Regions from separate parts of the Bradyrhizobium sp. CCBAU 53421 genome, predicted to be linked through region 1. Evidence: predicted binding sites of a transcription regulator. Region 1 holds the regulator's gene; each other region holds the start of a gene.
What was found. The regulator LexA, encoded in region 1, represses DNA repair genes until DNA is damaged. The targets are predictions, from matches to a motif close to TGTTCNNNNTGTGTTCNG.

Region 1 (4,363 bases):
CGACAGCATCTCGCTCCGTCGCATGCCTGCCGCACAAATCGAGGACATTGCCGGCCGCCTGCAATTTTCGTACACGGTTCCACGCAATGACCTCGCAACTCTCTCCCGATTCCGTCGACGTGCTGCTGTTCGATATCGGCCGCGTCGTGCTCGACATCAACTTCGAGAAGGCGATGGCGCACTGGGCGCAGCAAGCCGGCTGCGCGCCGGCCGACCTCGCCACGCGCTTTGTGGTCGACGACAGCTTCAAGCATCACGAGATCGGCCGGATCGACGACGCGGCGTTCTTCGCAAACCTGCGCCGGACGCTCGGCATCGAGATCACCGACGCGCAGTTCCTGGAAGGCTGGAATGCGATCTTCACCGGCGAGATGCCGGGGATTGCGCGCCTGCTCGCGGCGGCCTCGGAGCGGATGCCGCTCGATGCCTTCTCCAACACCAATCCGGCCCACGTCGCGCATTTCTCGGTGCTCCATGCCGAGCTGCTCAGCCATTTCCGCACCGTCTTCCTGTCCTCGACGATCGGCTTTCGCAAACCCGACGCCGAGGCCTACGATCATGTGGTAAAAGCCATCGGCGTGCCGGCGTCGCGGATGCTGTTCTTCGACGACCTGGCCGCCAACATCGAAGGCGCGCGGGCGCGCGGCCTTCATGCCATCCACGTGACATCGACGGATGACGTGGCGAGGGCTCTGACTGCACTTGGTATTGAACATTAGGAATTGAGGAGCTCCGAGCGTGGCCCTGATGCCGGTTGCCGATGCCCTGTCCGCCGTCCTCGCCGGCGCCGAACCGCTGCCGGAGGAGATGGTCGCGCTCGATGCCGCCTACCATCGCACCCTGGCGCGCGACCTCGCCGCGCGCCGCACCCAGCCGCCGCAGCCGATGTCGGCGATGGACGGCTATGCCGTGCGCGCGACCGACGCGGCTGACCTGAAGGCCCGCCTCCGGGTGATCGGCGAAGTCGCGGCCGGACGGCCATTCGAGCGCACGGTCGGCGCCGGCGAAGCGGTGCGGATCTTCACCGGCGGCGTGATCCCTGACGGGGCCGACGCCGTCATCATCCAGGAAGACACCGCCGTCGAGGGCGACCACATCACGATCACCGAGCTAGCTGCCGCCGGACGGCACATCCGCCCGGCCGGTGTCGACTTCCGTGAGGGCGACGTGCTGCTCGCCGCCGGCAGCCGCCTCTCCGACCGCGCGCTGTCGCTTGCGGCCGCCATGAACTATGCGGAGCTCGCGGTGCGCCGCCGCCCGAAGGTCGCGGTGCTGGCGACCGGCGACGAGCTGGTGATGCCGGGCTCGCAGCCCGGCCCCGGCCAGATCGTCTATTCCAACGGCTACGCGCTGCGGGCGCTGGCCCGCGCCGAGGGCGCCGAGACCGTCGATCTCGGGATTGCCGCCGACACGGTGGACGCCACCACCGCAGGCATCCGCCGGGCGCGGGAAACCGGCGCCGACATCCTGATCACGACCGGCGGCGCCTCGGTCGGCGACCACGACCTGGTCAAGCAGTCGCTGGAGGCCGAAGGCGTCGATATGGCGTTCTGGCGGATCGCGATGCGGCCCGGCAAGCCGATGATGCATGGCCGGTTAGGGGCGCTGCGGGTGATCGGCCTGCCCGGCAATCCGGTGTCGTCCTATGTCTGCGCCTTCCTGTTTCTGGTGCCGTTGATTCGGGCGCTGAGCGGCCGAAAAATGATTCATCATCGCCGCGCGAGCGCCCTGCTCGGCCGCGACCTCGCTGCCAACGACCAGCGCGAGGACTATCTGCGCGCGCGTCTCGAGACGCGCGAGGACGGCACGCTGATCGCAACGCCTGTGATGCAGCAGGACTCGTCGCTGCTCGGGAATCTCGCTGCGGCACGGGCACTTCTCGTGCGTCCGCCGTTTGCGCCGGCCGCTGTTCAAGGCAGCGAATGCGAGATCCTGACGCTGCCCGAATGAGACTTTCGCGGCTCGCCGATTGCGCGTTGCAGAACGCGTTCACCTGAAATTAAGTGGTTGCGGAACACATATCGAACATATAGTGTCCGTTCATGATTTGTTTCGAGTACTGGTGTCTACAAACGGGAGACCACCAGGGAGCGCTTGCAACGAGCACCGCGCTCCTGAGGTCAGCCCCGCCTGCGGGTCCCACCTGAAGAGTCTCGGAATCGAACGACGCTATCAACCGGGGGAATACTCGAGATGCTCACGCGCAAACAGTACGAACTTCTGCGTTTCATCAACGAACGTCTGAAAGAGGCCGGCGTGCCGCCCTCCTTCGACGAGATGAAGGATGCGCTCGACCTGCGCTCGAAGTCCGGTATCCACCGCCTGATCACTGCGCTGGAAGAGCGCGGCTTCATCCGCCGCCTGCCCAACCGCGCCCGCGCTATCGAAGTCATCAAGCTGCCCGAGCTGTCGGCCGGCGGCAGCAACGGCCGCCGCGGCTTCACGCCGAGCGTCATCGAAGGCACCCTCGGCAAGCGCACCAGCACGCCGCCGATTGCCGAGGACGACGGCAACCGTCCGGTCGCGGTCCCCGTGATGGGCCGGATCGCCGCCGGTACGCCGATCGAGGCGCTGCAGACCCGCAGCCACACCATCAGCGTACCACCCGACATGCTCGGCGCCGGCGAGCATTATGCGCTGGAAGTGCGCGGCGACTCGATGGTCGATGCCGGCATCCTCGACGGCGACATGGCGCTGATCCAGCGCAACGACGTCGCCAACACCGGCGACATCGTGGTGGCGCTGATCGACGAGGAGGAAGCCACCCTGAAGCGCTTTCGCCGCCGCGGTGCATCGATCGCGCTGGAGCCGGCCAACACCGCCTATGAGGTGCGCATCCTGCCGCCGAACCGGGTCCGCATCCAGGGCAAGCTGATCGGCCTCTATCGCAAATACTGATTTCAAATACTTGCGGCGGCGAGGAACGAGCAACACATCGGAATCGTTCCTTGATAGATGGCGTAACGTGCCGCCTGCCCGATGCGCTCCGATACCTCCCACGCAGCGTCGCGTGTTTGTGATCGGGGCGTTCGTCGAGCAGTCGTACAATCGCCCAGAAACGAGGAGACACTCGTTCGTTATCGTCCACTCTGGTAGAGGCCCTATGCCTCAAGGAGAGGCACGGGTCGCTACCCTCGAACAGAGGAGCCATCCGATGTGTGACTATAGTCTGCACGCCGTGGCGTCGCGCCCCGCCATTGTTGGAGAGACGCTGATCACCACGACTTTCCGCGGCACGTCGACCCGCGGCTTTGCTTCGGAGAATGATCCCACGGTCGCGGTCTGCATGCTGCCGGGCACCGAGCTCGCTTTCGCCGAGAACGTTCGCTACGACAGCCGCTGGATCTGGACCAAGACGATGAACTTCCGCGTCGGCGTGTTCAACGAAGTCGAGCCCGACGTTCCCGATCGCCATCACGACGCGGTCGAATTCCCCGACGGCAGCCATGTGCTGGTGACCCAATTGGTCGAGGGACAACGCGTCAGCGTGCTGCAACTGCCGGCACTGCATCCGCCGGTCGAGCAGAAGCCGAAGGTTGTGGAGCGGCGGCCCTCCGCATTTGCGTCGCTGTTTTTGGGTTGAGCGCATCGTCGCCGCGGAATGAGCGATCCGGCGGCGGGTGACCTTGAGCGATTTCGAGCGACCCCGGACGCCGGGTTCCGGGGCGCGGCAGGAGATTTGCGTCGGCGGCCGGCTTGGCGCATCATTGGGCACGGAGGACGTGCACTCACGGAAACCTGCTCAACGGAAACCTGCTCAGTGGTCGACAAGGTCACATGGCAAAAGGCTGGACGCGTCACGGAGCCGGGCCGCTACATGTTCCGGTTCGGCTGGCTGACCGTGACGGCTGATGACCTGAAGGTCTGGGAGCAATTCCCGGAGGCTTCCTTCACCCTCGTCAAGAAGCCCGATGCCGGCCCCGACTCCGACGAGTTCCATCTCGGCCTGTTCGAGCTGCCGACCGGACCCTCACCCGACAACGGCTAATCCTCGCCCTGCAGATCGGTCTCGGCCGGCGTCGCATCCACGGCGGGCCGTGGCGCGGCAGCCGGCGCGCGCAGCGTGGTCTCGCTCTCGCCATCACCGGGCACCGCCGGCGACCACGGCCGGTCGATCCCGCCGGGCTTGACCGCATCGACGGCGTAGCCGTCCCTGATACGCCGGAGCACCAGCGCGCCGTGGCGCCGCAACCGCTCGGCGTCGATCACCGAGGCCGCGCAATCCTTCGGCGCCGGCCGCGCCGTCACGATCAGCGCCGCGCGCTCGCAATCATCAGCCAGCGCCTCGGGCCGGCTCACCAGCGCGACGAAGGCGCCGCCGGGCCCCTGCGTCACGCAGCCGCCCGGATCGCAGGAAACACCC
Region 2 (4,363 bases), 1.2 Mb from region 1:
ACCTCGCGGCTGACCTCTTCAAGCGGGATGCGTTGCTCGGGTCTGGCGGCCAGCACGCTCAAGATCGCCAGATTGAACCTCATATGGCGCCTCTCGATGCCCCGGCAACCGGTCGTGCGGCCACTCCGCTTCCGCGCAGGCGATGCACGAACCCGAGAGGAGGTCGAAGCGGATCAATCATGCGGGCGCGGACGTCCGTCAGTCAGTGAGCCGGGCAAGTGTAGCGGCTCCCTCAGAGGCAAACAATGCGCCTTCCGGCGCACGACCGATGGATAAGCCTGACTGCGGGAGAAACGCGTCACGATCGCGTCCGCTGCCGCGACTCAGAGAAACTCGCGAAGCCTGGAGAGCTCGATCACATGCTCGGGCGACAGTACATCCGGCACGAGGGGAGGCTGTGACGTGGTCCGGATCTCGTAGAGATGCCGGGTCTTCTCGGGCTTGCCCATGAAGTCCCGAATGCACTGGTCGAGCGTTGCGTTGACGATCATATAGGGCGCGCGATCCTCTCGCCTGGCGTTGCCGAGGGAAGGCCATTTGTAAAGGGAGGCCGCAGCCTGGAAGTCCACCTGATGAGAGTGGTCGGTCATTCCATGATGTCTACCTGAAAACCCCTGTCCGTCAAAGCAAGCCGGCTCATGGGCGCGCTGGTGCCGCTAGATGCGACAGCTGCGCGTCGTCATGCTCGTCTTCGGTTGTAGATGTCGAGCGACCTGCCAGCCGCCTTGCGGTGATTCCTCGGCCGCCCACTTCTATGCTCGGCACGGCAGCGTGCGCCCGACGCTCGCCGGCGGAGCGCCAGCGCCCGCGACCGTTCCTGGTCGACTGGAACTGAATGTGTTCTTGTTTTGTTCTAAGTGCTGCTATAGCGTCCAGGGACGAGCAGCTTTGGTCAGGTCAGGGATGAACGGGGCGCGATGGCCGCCGCAGCCACCATCCTTCACGCGGATCTGGACGCGTTTTACGCGTCGGTCGAGCAACTGCTCGAGCCGTCGCTGCGAGGCAAGCCGATTGCCGTCGGAGGCGGGGTCGTGCTTGCCGCGTCCTATGAGGCCAAGGCCTTCGGGGTGTACGGCGGCATGTCGGGACGGGAAGCTCGCCGGCTCTGCCCGCAACTGATTTTCGTCGGCGGCCATTTCAGCGATTACCAACGGCTGGGTGACGCGGCCATCGAGGTGATCGGCGATTTCACGCCGCTGGTCGAGCGCATCTCGATCGACGAGGCGTTTGCCGACGTTGCCGGCTGCACGCATCTGTTCGGACCGCCCGCCGATATAGCCGCGGCAATCCGGCGGCGCGTGCGCACGGAGCTCGGCCTTGCGATCTCGGTGGGCGTCGCCCGCACCAAGCATCTGGCGAAGATCGCCTCGCAGGTCGCAAAGCCCGACGGACTTGTCGTCGTCGATCCCGACGCCGAGCTCGCCTTCCTGCACGAACTGCCGGTTGAGTTGATGTGGGGAGTAGGGCCGGTCACCAAGACACGGCTGGAGGCGATCGGCGTCGCGACGATCGGTCAACTCGCTGGATTGTCGGAGCGGTCGCTGACGCGGTTGCTCGGCCCGGCGGCGGGCGAGAAGCTCGCGGCGCTGGCCTGGAATCGCGATCCGCGACAACTCACGCCGCATCGGCGCGCGGGATCGGCCGGAGCTCAATCGGCGCTTGGCCGAAAGCCCGCGATCGAGCAAGTGATCCGGCCGACGCTGCTTCATCTCGCCGACCGCGTCGCCACGCGGCTTCGGGCGAAATCCCGACCTGGACGAACCGTGACGGTGCGCGTTCGCTTCGCCGATCTGAAATCGGTGACGCGCTCGATGACGCTCGATGCGCCCGTGTGCACGACGGTGATCCTCGCCCGGCTCGCCGAGAATCTGGTGCGCGCCACGCTTGCTGACCACCCGAGCGAGAAGTTCATTTCGCTGCTGGCGATCTCGGTGTCGCATCTCGAGGAGCATTGGGATCTCGCGCTCGAGCTCCCGCTCGGGCTGGCCGATCAGGCGCTTCGCCCCGGTAGTCCGATCGGGATGGCGCGCTGGGCGGCGGACTGTGCCATCGACAAGGTCCGCGATCGCTTCGGCTGGGATGCGATCGGATATGGTTCGGCAGCGCTGGAGGTTGTTCGTTCGGTGCCCGACGACTTCCGCAAATTGGCCGAGAAGGACCTCTAACTCTTCGCCGGTTCACCGGCTTGTCATTGCATTAAGAAACGGCAATCCGGAATCGCGGGCTTGTGAGTGGTGGCTTGGCGCACGCGGTCTATCCTGAGCATGCGGAGGACAGCCATGAAGTTCAGCTCCGAACTGATCCAGACGATGCGCGATGCGTTGGACACCGTGATGGCAAGCGTGCCGCCCGACCAATCCGTATTCGGTCTCAAGGCGGCCGTTGCCGAAGCCATCTTGCGGGCGGCGGCGCACGGCCAGACGTCGTTCGACGGGCTCGTGACCACGGCATCCGATCAGCTGCAATCGATCATCGCGATGCTGACCTGAGCCGCGCGGGCAATCGGGTCTCGGCTCCGACCTGATTTGTGGAAACGACGATCGATGCGCCCGCACGCAGGGGTTCACGAAAGGAGAGGCGCCCTTCCGCGTTGCCGCGCAGCTTCGTTGAACGCCTATGATGATCCGATTCCGTCCCTGGCGATCCTGGTCAGGGCCTCATATCCGGATGGCGTCAGGTGCAGGAGGTCGCTCTTGTAATTGGCGCACGGCGTCGTTCGTCCGCACGCGATGTTGGAGGCGTCGATCGTTCTGATTCCGAGTTCCCGGCTTCTTCTGCTGAGCTCGGCATTGACCGATCCGATGTTCTCGGCTGCCCCCTTCATCTGCTCGCCTCGCGGCAGAATCTGAATGGAGAAGATCTTGCCGTTCGGCCAAAGCGATCTGATCTCCCCGAACAGCTTTTGATAGGACTCCATCACGCCGCACGGCTTGTCCAGATAGATGTTGTTGGTTCCAACCAGCACGATGATGGATTTCGGCTTGATTTTCCGCAGCCGCTCGCGTTCGTGTTCGATGAACCAGAGCGTGTTCTGAATCCTGTCGCGTCCGACGCCGAGATTGGCCACCGGCCCGGTGCCGAGCGAGGCGGACAATTCCTTCGGCCACGCCTCGACCAGCGAGTCGCCGAGCATCACCGTCGAGACATCGCCGGATAGGCCTGACACATTTCTCTCATATTTGCGCAGCGCGTCCGCATTGTCCGGCATCGCCGCCGTTACCGCGAATTGCGTATCGGTCTTGTCGCATGCGGCTCGCGAACTTTGCGCGCGTCCCACCGATGGTAGACAGAGCGCCGCGACAATTGATAACGTCGCCGCGACATAGACGATTGATGTCGCCGACGCGGTGTTGCGGAGTTCATCATCAGGCGTTTTCAATGTCATTGCGCGGTTCCATCTGAAGGCAGTCAATCCGATGTCGCTGAGCATTTCGATCCTTGGACAGTCAAACAGCATCTTGAAGGCAGGGTTTTTCCAGAAGTTCCTGGATGCCGATGACACAATTGAGGTGAAATCAGCGGGAAGGATCGGTGCATCTCCGTCCTTGCTCGGTCCGTACTTCGCCCAGGGCGACTTCTTCAAGGGCTCGGAGTTTTGCATCGTCGATACGTGCGTGATCGATTTTTCGCTCCTTTCAGCCAATGCGATCGATTACTACGATGTTGTGAGATGGGTGGAGTGGATTGGGCATTCCGCCAAGCGGGCCAATTGCGAGCCGGTTTTCGTTTGCATACCGGTGAGCGACATCAACGCATCAAGGACGATCATCTCCGCCTGTATTTCCGTCTGCCAGAAGCAGGACTGGTACTACCTCGATGTCCGGGACGTCATTGCCGCCGTCGCCAAGTCGAAGAACGTGGACGCGAAACAGCTATACGCAGACGGCAGTCATCCGGCCGAGTTCCTGTCGGGTGAGATAGCGAAGTACCTTGGCAATTTCTTGACTAAGATAAAAGCAGCCGAGACCGCAAAGTGCAAACGCACGTTTGCATTCACGGCTTACGAGCGCGTGCCGCTCAAGGATCAAATACCGGGCACGGCAGTCGAGTATTCGTCGAGGCTGATCGCGTTTTCGGGCGTCCGGCTGGAACGCGGCGAGACGTACCCGATCTACATCGGCTCGGATGCATCGATCCGCGGCCTCATGGTGAACTCGGCGGCCTGCAAAAGCGTGCTGTCGATCGAGGGGGACAGAACCTTCCACAAGAACTTGCGCCTCAAGCCCTATCACCCGACGAACTTCGAGGCGCGGCTCATCCCGATCTGCAGGCCAATTCGAGACCATCAGGGAATGGTCAGGCTGTCCCTGACGAACCAGAATGTCTCCATGAGCGATGTGACGCTTCACAGCTCGAAGGAGGA
Region 3 (4,363 bases), 2.7 Mb from region 1:
GCGTAGATGCCGCGTGCGGCGAGCAGGATGCTCTGGGTCCACAGCGTCATCTTCTTGTAGCCCTTCTCGCGCGCGGCGCGGATGCATTGCTCCACCAGGGCGCGGCCGACGCCGAGCCCGCGCGCTTTCTCCTCGACCAGCAACAGCCGCAGCTTCGCGACACCGTCGCCGCCGTTGACAAGGAAGATCGAACCGACCGGCTCGCCGTCGACCTCGGCGATCCAGCAATGCTCGCGGACCGGATCGAACGATCTGAGAAATTGCGCGCAGATCTCCGCCACCAATGCCTCGTAGCTGATGTCCCAGCCATATTCCTCGGCATAGGCCTGTCCCTGTCGCGAGACCACCCAGCCCATGTCACCGACACGGTGGCTGCGCAGCAGGAAGCTGGTGGGTTTCTGCATCGTCGGCTCCAACGCTTGTTCGATCGTACTCATCGCTCGCACCACCGCCGCGCGGCGGTTGCCGTCGATCTGCTTCAACAGTGTGGCGACCTCCTCGCGCGAACGGCTTTCGAGGTCGGTCGACGCGGCGCGGCCCTTGGCGGTCAGCGCCACCTCGTTGACACGCTTGTCGGTCTTCGACGGCTTGCGCGTCACGATCTGGCGGCGCTGCAGCGCTTGTAGCGTGCGGCTGACAAAGCCGGCGTCGAGGTCGAGGTCGCGCACCAGGTCGGTCGCGGTGCAGTGATCGCGATGCGCGAGCTCGTAGATGATCCGCGCTTCCTGCAGCGTGAACGGCGAGTGCAGCAGCTTCGGCTCGATGATGCCGAGCTTGCGGGTATAGAACCGGCTGAAGCCGCGGACCGCGGCAACCTGGCTGTCGAGGGTGGCATCCGAGATGTTTGATTTCATCAAATATATTATTTGACGGAATCAAATAAATGGCAAGGGCTTTTGTCGCGCGTTCTCACCCGCGTCCTTCAGGCGAGCCGTGGGATTGCTGGAAAACGCGCTAAGCGACCATGATCCGGCTGCGCAGCATGGTGCGCGAGGAGCGGCCGAGCCGGCGTAGCAGGCGCGCCTCGGAGCGGCGTGCGTCCGGCCGGTAGCCGCCGATCCGCTCGTAGTGCTCGCGGGCGATCAGCAGGCCCTGTTCGGCCGAGGGCCCGGTGATCATCCGGGCGACGAATTTGAGGCCGTCGCGCAGGCCGGGGTCGGTGTAGGGCGCGCGGGCGTAGCGGAAGATGCCGGCGCGGTCCTTGCCGCTTGCCGCCACCATCTGGATGAACTGGGTGGTCTCCTCGATCCAGCCGGCATCGAGCACCGCGCCCGGATGCAGGAACATCAGCCAGGGCGAACGCGCCTGCCGTGCGCCCGCCGCCAGCGCTGCGGCGCGCGTGCCCTCGAAGCGCAGGAAGCCGCAGCCGGCGACGTCGGCAACGCGCTCCATCACGTCGCTGTCGGTACGGTCGACCAGCAGCACCTCGCGGATGACACCGGCGGCCGCGCCCGGCACCAGCGCCGCCAATGTTGCGACCGCGGTGCGCTCGATCCCGTCGGTTGGAATGATCACGCTCAACATGATTTGAGGCTTCGGTGGCTCAAACGGTTCGAGAAACTCCGGCCGTGTTATCACCTTGTCATATTCAAAGCAGCCTGTTCGCCTGCGGAATTTTGCAGCAAGGTTCTGTGGAATTTCTCCGCTCGTGTTCTTGATTTGTTCTAGCGCTGTGCTAGCTTCAGAGCATGAGCCGAGCATCCTCTCATGCCCTCAAGCACCCGCCGGTAACGGCGCCCTCCGATAACCCGGCGGGTGCACCTTCACCTGTTCCTGCCCCATTTCCCGAGCTTGCGGTCGCGATCGAGCGCCAGCGGCGGCGCGGCCGCGGTGCGCAGTCCAACGCCAGCGGCCGCTACGAGGCCGAGGCCCGGGTCGCCTTCGACGACGGCTGGCAGAGCCTCGAAGACCTGCCGCCGTTCACGACCAGCGTCGCGCTCGACACCTCGCGCAAGGTGATCACCCGCAACGAGTCGCCCGACATCGGCTTCGACCGCTCGATCAACCCCTATCGCGGCTGCGAGCATGGCTGTGTCTATTGCTTCGCGCGGCCGACCCACGCCTATCTCGGGCTGTCTCCCGGGCTCGATTTCGAGTCGAAACTGTTCGCCAAGCCCGATGCGCCCGCGCTGCTCGAGAAGGAGCTGGCGGCGCCCGATTACGAGGCGCGGATGATCGCGATCGGCACCAACACCGATCCCTACCAGCCGATCGAGCGCGACCGGAAGATCATGCGCGGCATCCTCGAGGTGCTGGAGCGCGCCGGGCATCCGGTCGGCATCGTGACCAAGTCGGCGCTGGTGACCCGCGACATCGACATCCTGGCGCGGATGGCCAAGCGCAATCTTGCCAAGGTCGCGCTCTCGGTGACGACGCTCGATCCGAAGCTTGCCCGCACCATGGAGCCGCGCGCCTCGACGCCGCCGAAGCGGCTCGAGGCGATCAAGCGGCTGGCGGAGGCCGGCATCCCGACCACGGTGATGGTCGCGCCGGTGATCCCGGCGCTGAACGATTCCGAGATCGAGCGCATCCTCGATGCCGCAGCCCATGCCGGCGCCAGGGAGGCGAGCTACGTGCTGCTGCGGCTGCCGCTCGAGGTCCGCGACCTGTTCCGCGAATGGCTGATGGCGAACTATCCCGACCGCTACCGCCACGTCTTCACGCTGATCCGCGACATGCGTGGCGGCCGCGACTACGATTCGCAATGGGGCACGCGGATGAAGGGCACCGGCCCGATGGCCTGGATGATCGGCCGTCGCTTCGAGATCGCCTGCGAGAAGCTCGGGCTCAACAAGCGGCGCACCAAGCTGACCACCGATCACTTCGCCAAGCCGAAGCGCAGCGGACAGCAGCTCAGTTTGTTCTAGGTGAGATGGCGTAGCCCGGATGGAGCGAAGCGAAATCCGGGATCTTGTGCCGGCGGTGAGACTTTCCCGGATTACGCTTCGCTCCATCCGGGCTACGAAGAAGCAAGCTGGCGACAACACCATAAGCAAAGTGAGTGCAACAATGAGTAACGCCCCGACCGCCCGCTTCACCGTCCTCACGCTCGGCGTCAGCGACATGCGCGCCAGCATCGCTTTCTATGAGTCCCTCGGCTTCACCAGGAAGATGCGCGCGACCGGCGAGGAGGTCGCCTTCTTCGAGACCGGCGGCACCGTGCTCGGGCTGTTCCCGTGGCATCTGCTCGCCGACGACGCCGGACTGCCAGATCAGCCGCGCCCGGCCGCATTCCACGGTGTCGCGATCGCCTGGAACTGCAACGACGATATCGAGGTCGATCGCGTGATGGCATTCGCGCTGTCGAAGGGCGCCACATTGCTGAAACCGGCGCAGCCGACCAGCTATGGCGGCTATTGCGGTTATTTCGGCGATCCCGACGGCCACGCCTGGGAAGTGGTGCGCGCGCCGGGCTTTGAGGTTCTCGATAGCGGGCGGGTGTCGATCCCGGATTAGAGAGAGCTGGATTGAATAGCGGGGAAGGGGAGCGGGTTCCCGGTTGCGCCGGGGGCCTTGCTTGATCACGATCGCCGCATGATTCGGGATAAGTCCAAAAGCGCATCAAAGAGCGTGTCGAAGAAGAAGTCGGCTGAACCGGCCGTGCCGGCCAAGCGCGTCATCGCGGTGACGCGCCCGAGCTTTCGGCGCGAGCGCGCGCTGATCAAGCGCGGCGTCTGGCCGGTCGCCGGCTGCGACGAGGCCGGGCGCGGCCCGCTGGCCGGACCCGTGGTCGCCGCCGCCGTGGTGCTCGACCCCGATCGCGTCCCAAAAGGCCTCGATGATTCCAAGCGGCTGACCGCCGAGCGCCGTGAGGAACTGTTCGAGGAGATTTGCGCGACCGCTGCGTTCGCGGTTGCGGTGGCCTCGCCGGCGCGAATCGACCGCGACAATATCCTGCGCGCCTCGCTGTGGGCGCTGGCCCGTGCCGTGCACGCGCTGCCGGAGATGCCGAAGCACGTCTTCGTCGACGGCCGCGACAAACTCGCCACGCCCTGCGACTGCGATGCCGTGATCGGCGGCGACGGCATCGTGGCCTCGATCGCGGCGGCCTCGATCATCGCCAAGGTGACGCGCGACCGCCTGATGTGCGCGCTGGCGCTGGATTGCCCCGGCTACGGTTTCGAGCAGCACAAAGGCTACGGCGTCCCCGAGCACCTCGAGGCGCTGGAGAGGCTCGGGCCGAGCAGCCATCACCGCAGTTTCTTCGCCCCCGTCGTCGCCGCGCGGCTGAAGCATTTCCCGGTCGCGGCTGAGCCCGACCTGTTCACGGTGGACGCGACAAGCGAGGCCGCGGCGTCCGAAGCGGCGTAGCGCGCGACCGCGCCGCACTCTCGGCTGTCATCGCCCGGTTTCGCGGGTGATG
Region 4 (4,363 bases), 1.0 Mb from region 1:
GTCTGCTGGATTAGGACATTTGCCGTTTCTCCGTTTGATGCCAGATGTGTCTGTGGGGCCAGCGCCAATGCGGAGTTCCGGCGACGGCGATTCAAATATGTCGGTTTTGTGGGCGAAGTGCCGACCAAGTGACGCACTGTCCAAGGTCCGGACCTGCTCATCTGCGACATTTGCGTGGACGCCTGCATCGACACGTTAGCAGTCAAGGACCACGGCTGGCGTGAATGCCAGATCGACTATCTTTTGAGGCTTCGGCAGCGAGCACCCACAGCCGGGAATTAGGACACCCCGCGCGTTAAGCATTCGGACGGTTTGTTTACCTTTGCTTAATCAAGTTAATTGACTGGCTCACGCTTTGATCCGATCATCGCCTCACTGGGCAGGGCGGTTTCATTAAGGACAATTTTTTAAGGCCCAGAGGGCCAGCCCGATTACCGATAGCGGCGGCTCGGTGACAGCAATGAGAGCGGCCCCAGCATTGCCCTCCAAGGGTGCTGGGGCCGTTTTTTCGGGAATGAGTGGCAATCCGCGCGGAGACGCACGCAGGTAGGAACGAGGCGTGTCCGCTGGCGGTTATCTCTACGTCTGGCGTTCCCGTCGGGTACGTCGGATGACGTATGTTGACTCGGCCCCGGCTTGTGCCCACTCGCTGGGGCCGTTTCTTTGGGGAAAGAAAAAAGCCCGGCTCGCGCCGGGGAACGCTCGACCTCACCACTCAAGAGCAGGCGGACGAGGTCATCAAGATGCTCAGCGCAATGAAGGTTTTTCTCGAGCCGAAGGATGAGGCCGCCAACTGAGGCGGCCTTACTTGCGCACTAGGTTTTCGTCGGCGCGGGCACGTTCCGCAGCTTGGTCAGCCAGTCGGTCATACTCAACGGCAATGCGCAGCATTCGTTGCCTTGACTCCTCATCCCACATTCGTTCGGCTTTGGTGCGGGTTTCTTCGGCCCGCTCTCGCCAGTGTCTCGGGTCGTTGAGATATGAGTCGCCCATCTTCCTCACTCCCGCTATCGCGTTGATAATCAGGAACGAGGGAGCACGGTTCCCGTCATCACATAGGATGGTTAGGCCAGCGCCGAAAATTCAAACTGAGGCATTACCTAAAAGACACAGGCACTCACCACCGTGACGAGTGCCATCGCGCTAAAGATTGCGACGCCAAGACAGATACGCGCGGCCGTCGAATAGGAATCGATTTGTGGCTGGTTGATCATGGCGCATAGCCTAGATCGGCACCCGCAAACCTGGAGATGTCAGCCATTCCGTGAGGCTGGCCGTTATCTCGTCTTGCCGGGCCTTCCTGAGCACAGCCTCTTTCTTGGCCGACGGGGGAAGTGTCTTGGCCTGCGAGCGCAGGCGCATGGCCTCGTCGGCCAGACGTTCTTCTAGTGATTGCGTGTGCTTGAAACGACGCCGCCGCTGCATGGCGTTGCTCCCTGCTAGTGTTTAGGCGGGAGCGCTTCGTTGCGATCTCACCGATAAATACCCAAGACCGTGCGGTGATGGTCCGTTAACGAATCGAAAGGTGCGCAGTTCCTAGCTCTCACCGGAACTCCGTTCACTCACGGAGAACCCCGGGATTGGATCTAAATCCTTTGATCTAGATCAGGGGCAAGAACAGATGGCGTCCAATGGAATTTGATGGGGCCAGAACATCCGATGATCCTCTCGGTAGTCTTACTGAGAACAGCGGCTGACCCTTGGTTGAGACGGGGTTAAGTTCAAACTAGGCCACTCGAATTTCCAAAGTAGGCCACTGGGGGATGGAAACAGGCCATTACCCCCACGTCGGAAAGAACATATTGCGAACATAGAACAAACGTGGTACGAGTTTCCTATCAACAACGCATTCCTTCCGACCTCATCGCGTTTGTCCCGCTAGCGAATCCCCTCCAAAAGGAGCACATCCCAAATGTCCGCCACTGCACTGCGTATCGTCGAAGGATCCTCCATGGACAAGTCCAAGGCCCTCTCAGCCGCGCTCTCCCAGATCGAGCGCCAGTTCGGCAAGGGCTCGGTGATGAAGCTCGGCAAGAACGACCGTTCGATGGATGTCGAGACGGTGTCGTCGGGGTCGCTCGGGCTCGACATCGCGCTCGGCGTCGGCGGCCTGCCGAAGGGACGCATCGTCGAGATCTACGGGCCGGAATCGTCGGGCAAGACCACGCTGGCGTTGCACACGGTGGCGGAGGGCCAGAAGAAGGGCGGCATCTGCGCCTTCATCGACGCCGAACATGCGCTCGATCCGGTCTATGCGCGCAAGCTCGGCGTCAACATCGACGAGCTCCTGATCTCGCAGCCGGACACCGGCGAGCAGGCGCTGGAAATCTGCGACACGCTGGTGCGCTCCGGTGCGGTCGACGTGCTGGTGGTCGACTCGGTCGCGGCGCTGGTGCCGAAGGCCGAGCTCGAGGGCGAGATGGGCGATGCGCTGCCGGGCCTGCAGGCGCGCCTGATGAGCCAGGCGCTGCGCAAGCTCACCGCCTCGATCAACAAGTCGAACACGATGGTGATCTTCATCAACCAGATCCGCATGAAGATCGGCGTGATGTACGGTTCGCCGGAAACCACCACCGGCGGCAATGCGCTGAAATTCTATGCCTCGGTCCGCCTCGACATCCGCCGTATCGGCGCGATCAAGGAGCGCGACGAGGTGGTCGGCAACACCACCCGCGTCAAGGTGGTGAAGAACAAGCTGGCGCCGCCCTTCAAGCAGGTCGAGTTCGACATCATGTACGGCGAGGGCGTCTCCAAGATGGGCGAGATCCTCGACCTCGGCGTCAAGGCCGGCCTCGTCGAGAAGTCCGGCGCCTGGTTCTCCTATGACAGCCAGCGGCTCGGCCAGGGCCGCGAGAACTCGAAGGCGTTCCTGCGCGCGAACCCGGACATCACCACCAAGATCGAAGCCGCGATCCGGCAGAACTCCGGCCTGATCTCCGAGCAGATCCTTGCCGGCACGCCCGAGCGCGACGCCGAGGGTGAGGAGCCGACGGAAGAGTAGGGCTCAATCATTTCGCTGCAAGCGGGCGCTGAGGACGTTGAGTTGCCGACGTCTTCGGCGCCCGTTTCGTTTTGTAGCCGGAGTTCAGTGAGTTGAAGCGGTGAAGCGCCTGATCTTGGGTAATCCATCCGGGCTCGACCTGAAACGCGCAGGTCTGGGCGACGCGGTGCTTCCGCTTTCATTTCGCTTCGCCTGGGGCGTGCTGCCTTTGCCACAGGAGCTGGCGGCCTATTTCAGCGTGCGAGCGGGCCAGAAGCCGGGCAATCATTGGTCGGATTGGATTTCCCCGTCCGCGAAGCGCGCGACTTGGAAGGACCTCGCGTTCAACGACTATTGCCAGTCGTTCGACATCATCGAATTGTGGTTTGACCCTGATCCAAACGATCAGCTGCAGTTGATCTGGGTGCTCGACCAGTTTCATGCTCAGCCGGACATGTTAGCGAAGCTGAAATTGCGTCTCGTCGGCTTCAGCCTGCTGACGATGGACCCGGCATGGCGCGGTTGGAACGAGGTCCCGCTGGCTAACATCCGACCAGTGGATATCGAGACGGCTAGCATGTGCTGGCAAGCCTACCGGGCAACAACTCCGGAGGCGTGCTTCGATGTGGTGCACCGCGATCTGAGTGCGTTTCCATTGCTGAGGCCGGCTCTGCTGGATCTGCTTCGTGAGCTGCCATGGAGCGAGTCGGGACTTGGTGCGACCGAGATGCGGCTGCTCGAGCTGGTCGCGGCAGGATTCCTAGGAACCAGCGCGCTGTTCTACCTCCGCGGCTTTCGCCAGGGTGGCGTCTTCAACGACATGGAAATCGGCAGGCTGCTCGAAGGGCTTGCGCATGGACCGCGGCCGGCGATCGCCGGGCTCGATGATGGCTTGCGTGTCATCGAACCCGAGAATGCACGGGCGCGTCTTGCGGCCTTCCAGCGAAGCCGGTTGTCGGTGACGGAGTTTGGCAAGACGGTGCTCGCCCACAGGGAGGATTTCACCGATCACAATCCCATCGATCGCTGGTGGGGCGGCACGCGCCTGACCAACGACAACCTCTGGCGCTGGAATCCGGCGCTGAGCAGGACGTAGCGTGTAGCCGGAGCTTCGGGCGCCATGACAAGTCTGATCCTCGCGACGAGCGACCTTGCCGGCACGATGCTCCAGCGGGCGGGACGAGCGGACGTCGTCATTGGACTCACGCCGCGCTTTGTTTGCGGAGCCTTGCCGTCTCAAGCCGAGCTCGTGAGCTTGCTGGAACAGCGTTCCGCCAAACGACGCAGCCGCGGCGCGCATTGGCTCGGTCACGTCCAATCGAAATACATTGCCCCAGTGGGCGACAATTCGCTCGGCTTGCTCGAATTCTGTGAGCGCTGCGA

Region 2: dinB (DNA polymerase IV) is a predicted target of LexA. The motif match lies at 839-856, and genes of this name have one in related genera.
Region 3: XH92_RS10380 (PA0069 family radical SAM protein) is a predicted target of LexA. The motif match lies at 1,650-1,667, and genes of this name have one in related genera.
Region 4: recA (recombinase RecA) is a predicted target of LexA. The motif match lies at 1,794-1,811, and genes of this name have one in related genera.

What each region holds. Positions count from the first base shown of each region.
Region 1 covers NZ_CP030047.1:4,865,952-4,870,314, reverse strand. The annotation lists gene XH92_RS23285 (HAD family phosphatase) at 87-719, shown strand; gene glp (gephyrin-like molybdotransferase Glp) at 739-1,950, shown strand; gene lexA (transcriptional repressor LexA) at 2,194-2,898, shown strand; gene XH92_RS23270 (hypothetical protein) at 3,155-3,583, shown strand; gene XH92_RS23265 (hypothetical protein) at 3,761-3,988, shown strand; gene XH92_RS23260 (ComEC/Rec2 family competence protein) at 3,985-4,363, opposite strand, start outside.
Region 2 covers NZ_CP030047.1:6,020,024-6,024,386, reverse strand. The annotation lists gene XH92_RS28705 (hypothetical protein) at 1-83, opposite strand, end outside; gene XH92_RS28700 (hypothetical protein) at 324-590, opposite strand; gene dinB (DNA polymerase IV) at 918-2,165, shown strand; gene XH92_RS28690 (hypothetical protein) at 2,280-2,489, shown strand; gene XH92_RS28685 (GDSL-type esterase/lipase family protein) at 2,615-3,385, opposite strand; gene XH92_RS28680 (hypothetical protein) at 3,417-4,363, shown strand, end outside.
Region 3 covers NZ_CP030047.1:2,189,603-2,193,965, forward strand. The annotation lists gene XH92_RS10370 (helix-turn-helix domain-containing GNAT family N-acetyltransferase) at 1-854, opposite strand, end outside; gene XH92_RS10375 (glycosyl transferase) at 955-1,524, opposite strand; gene XH92_RS10380 (PA0069 family radical SAM protein) at 1,689-2,867, shown strand; gene XH92_RS10385 (VOC family protein) at 3,010-3,456, shown strand; gene XH92_RS10390 (ribonuclease HII) at 3,535-4,311, shown strand.
Region 4 covers NZ_CP030047.1:3,868,480-3,872,842, forward strand. The annotation lists gene XH92_RS18250 (hypothetical protein) at 618-797, shown strand; gene XH92_RS18255 (hypothetical protein) at 805-993, opposite strand; gene XH92_RS18260 (hypothetical protein) at 1,225-1,425, opposite strand; gene recA (recombinase RecA) at 1,913-3,001, shown strand; gene XH92_RS18270 (hypothetical protein) at 3,102-4,076, shown strand; gene XH92_RS18275 (hypothetical protein) at 4,101-4,363, shown strand, end outside.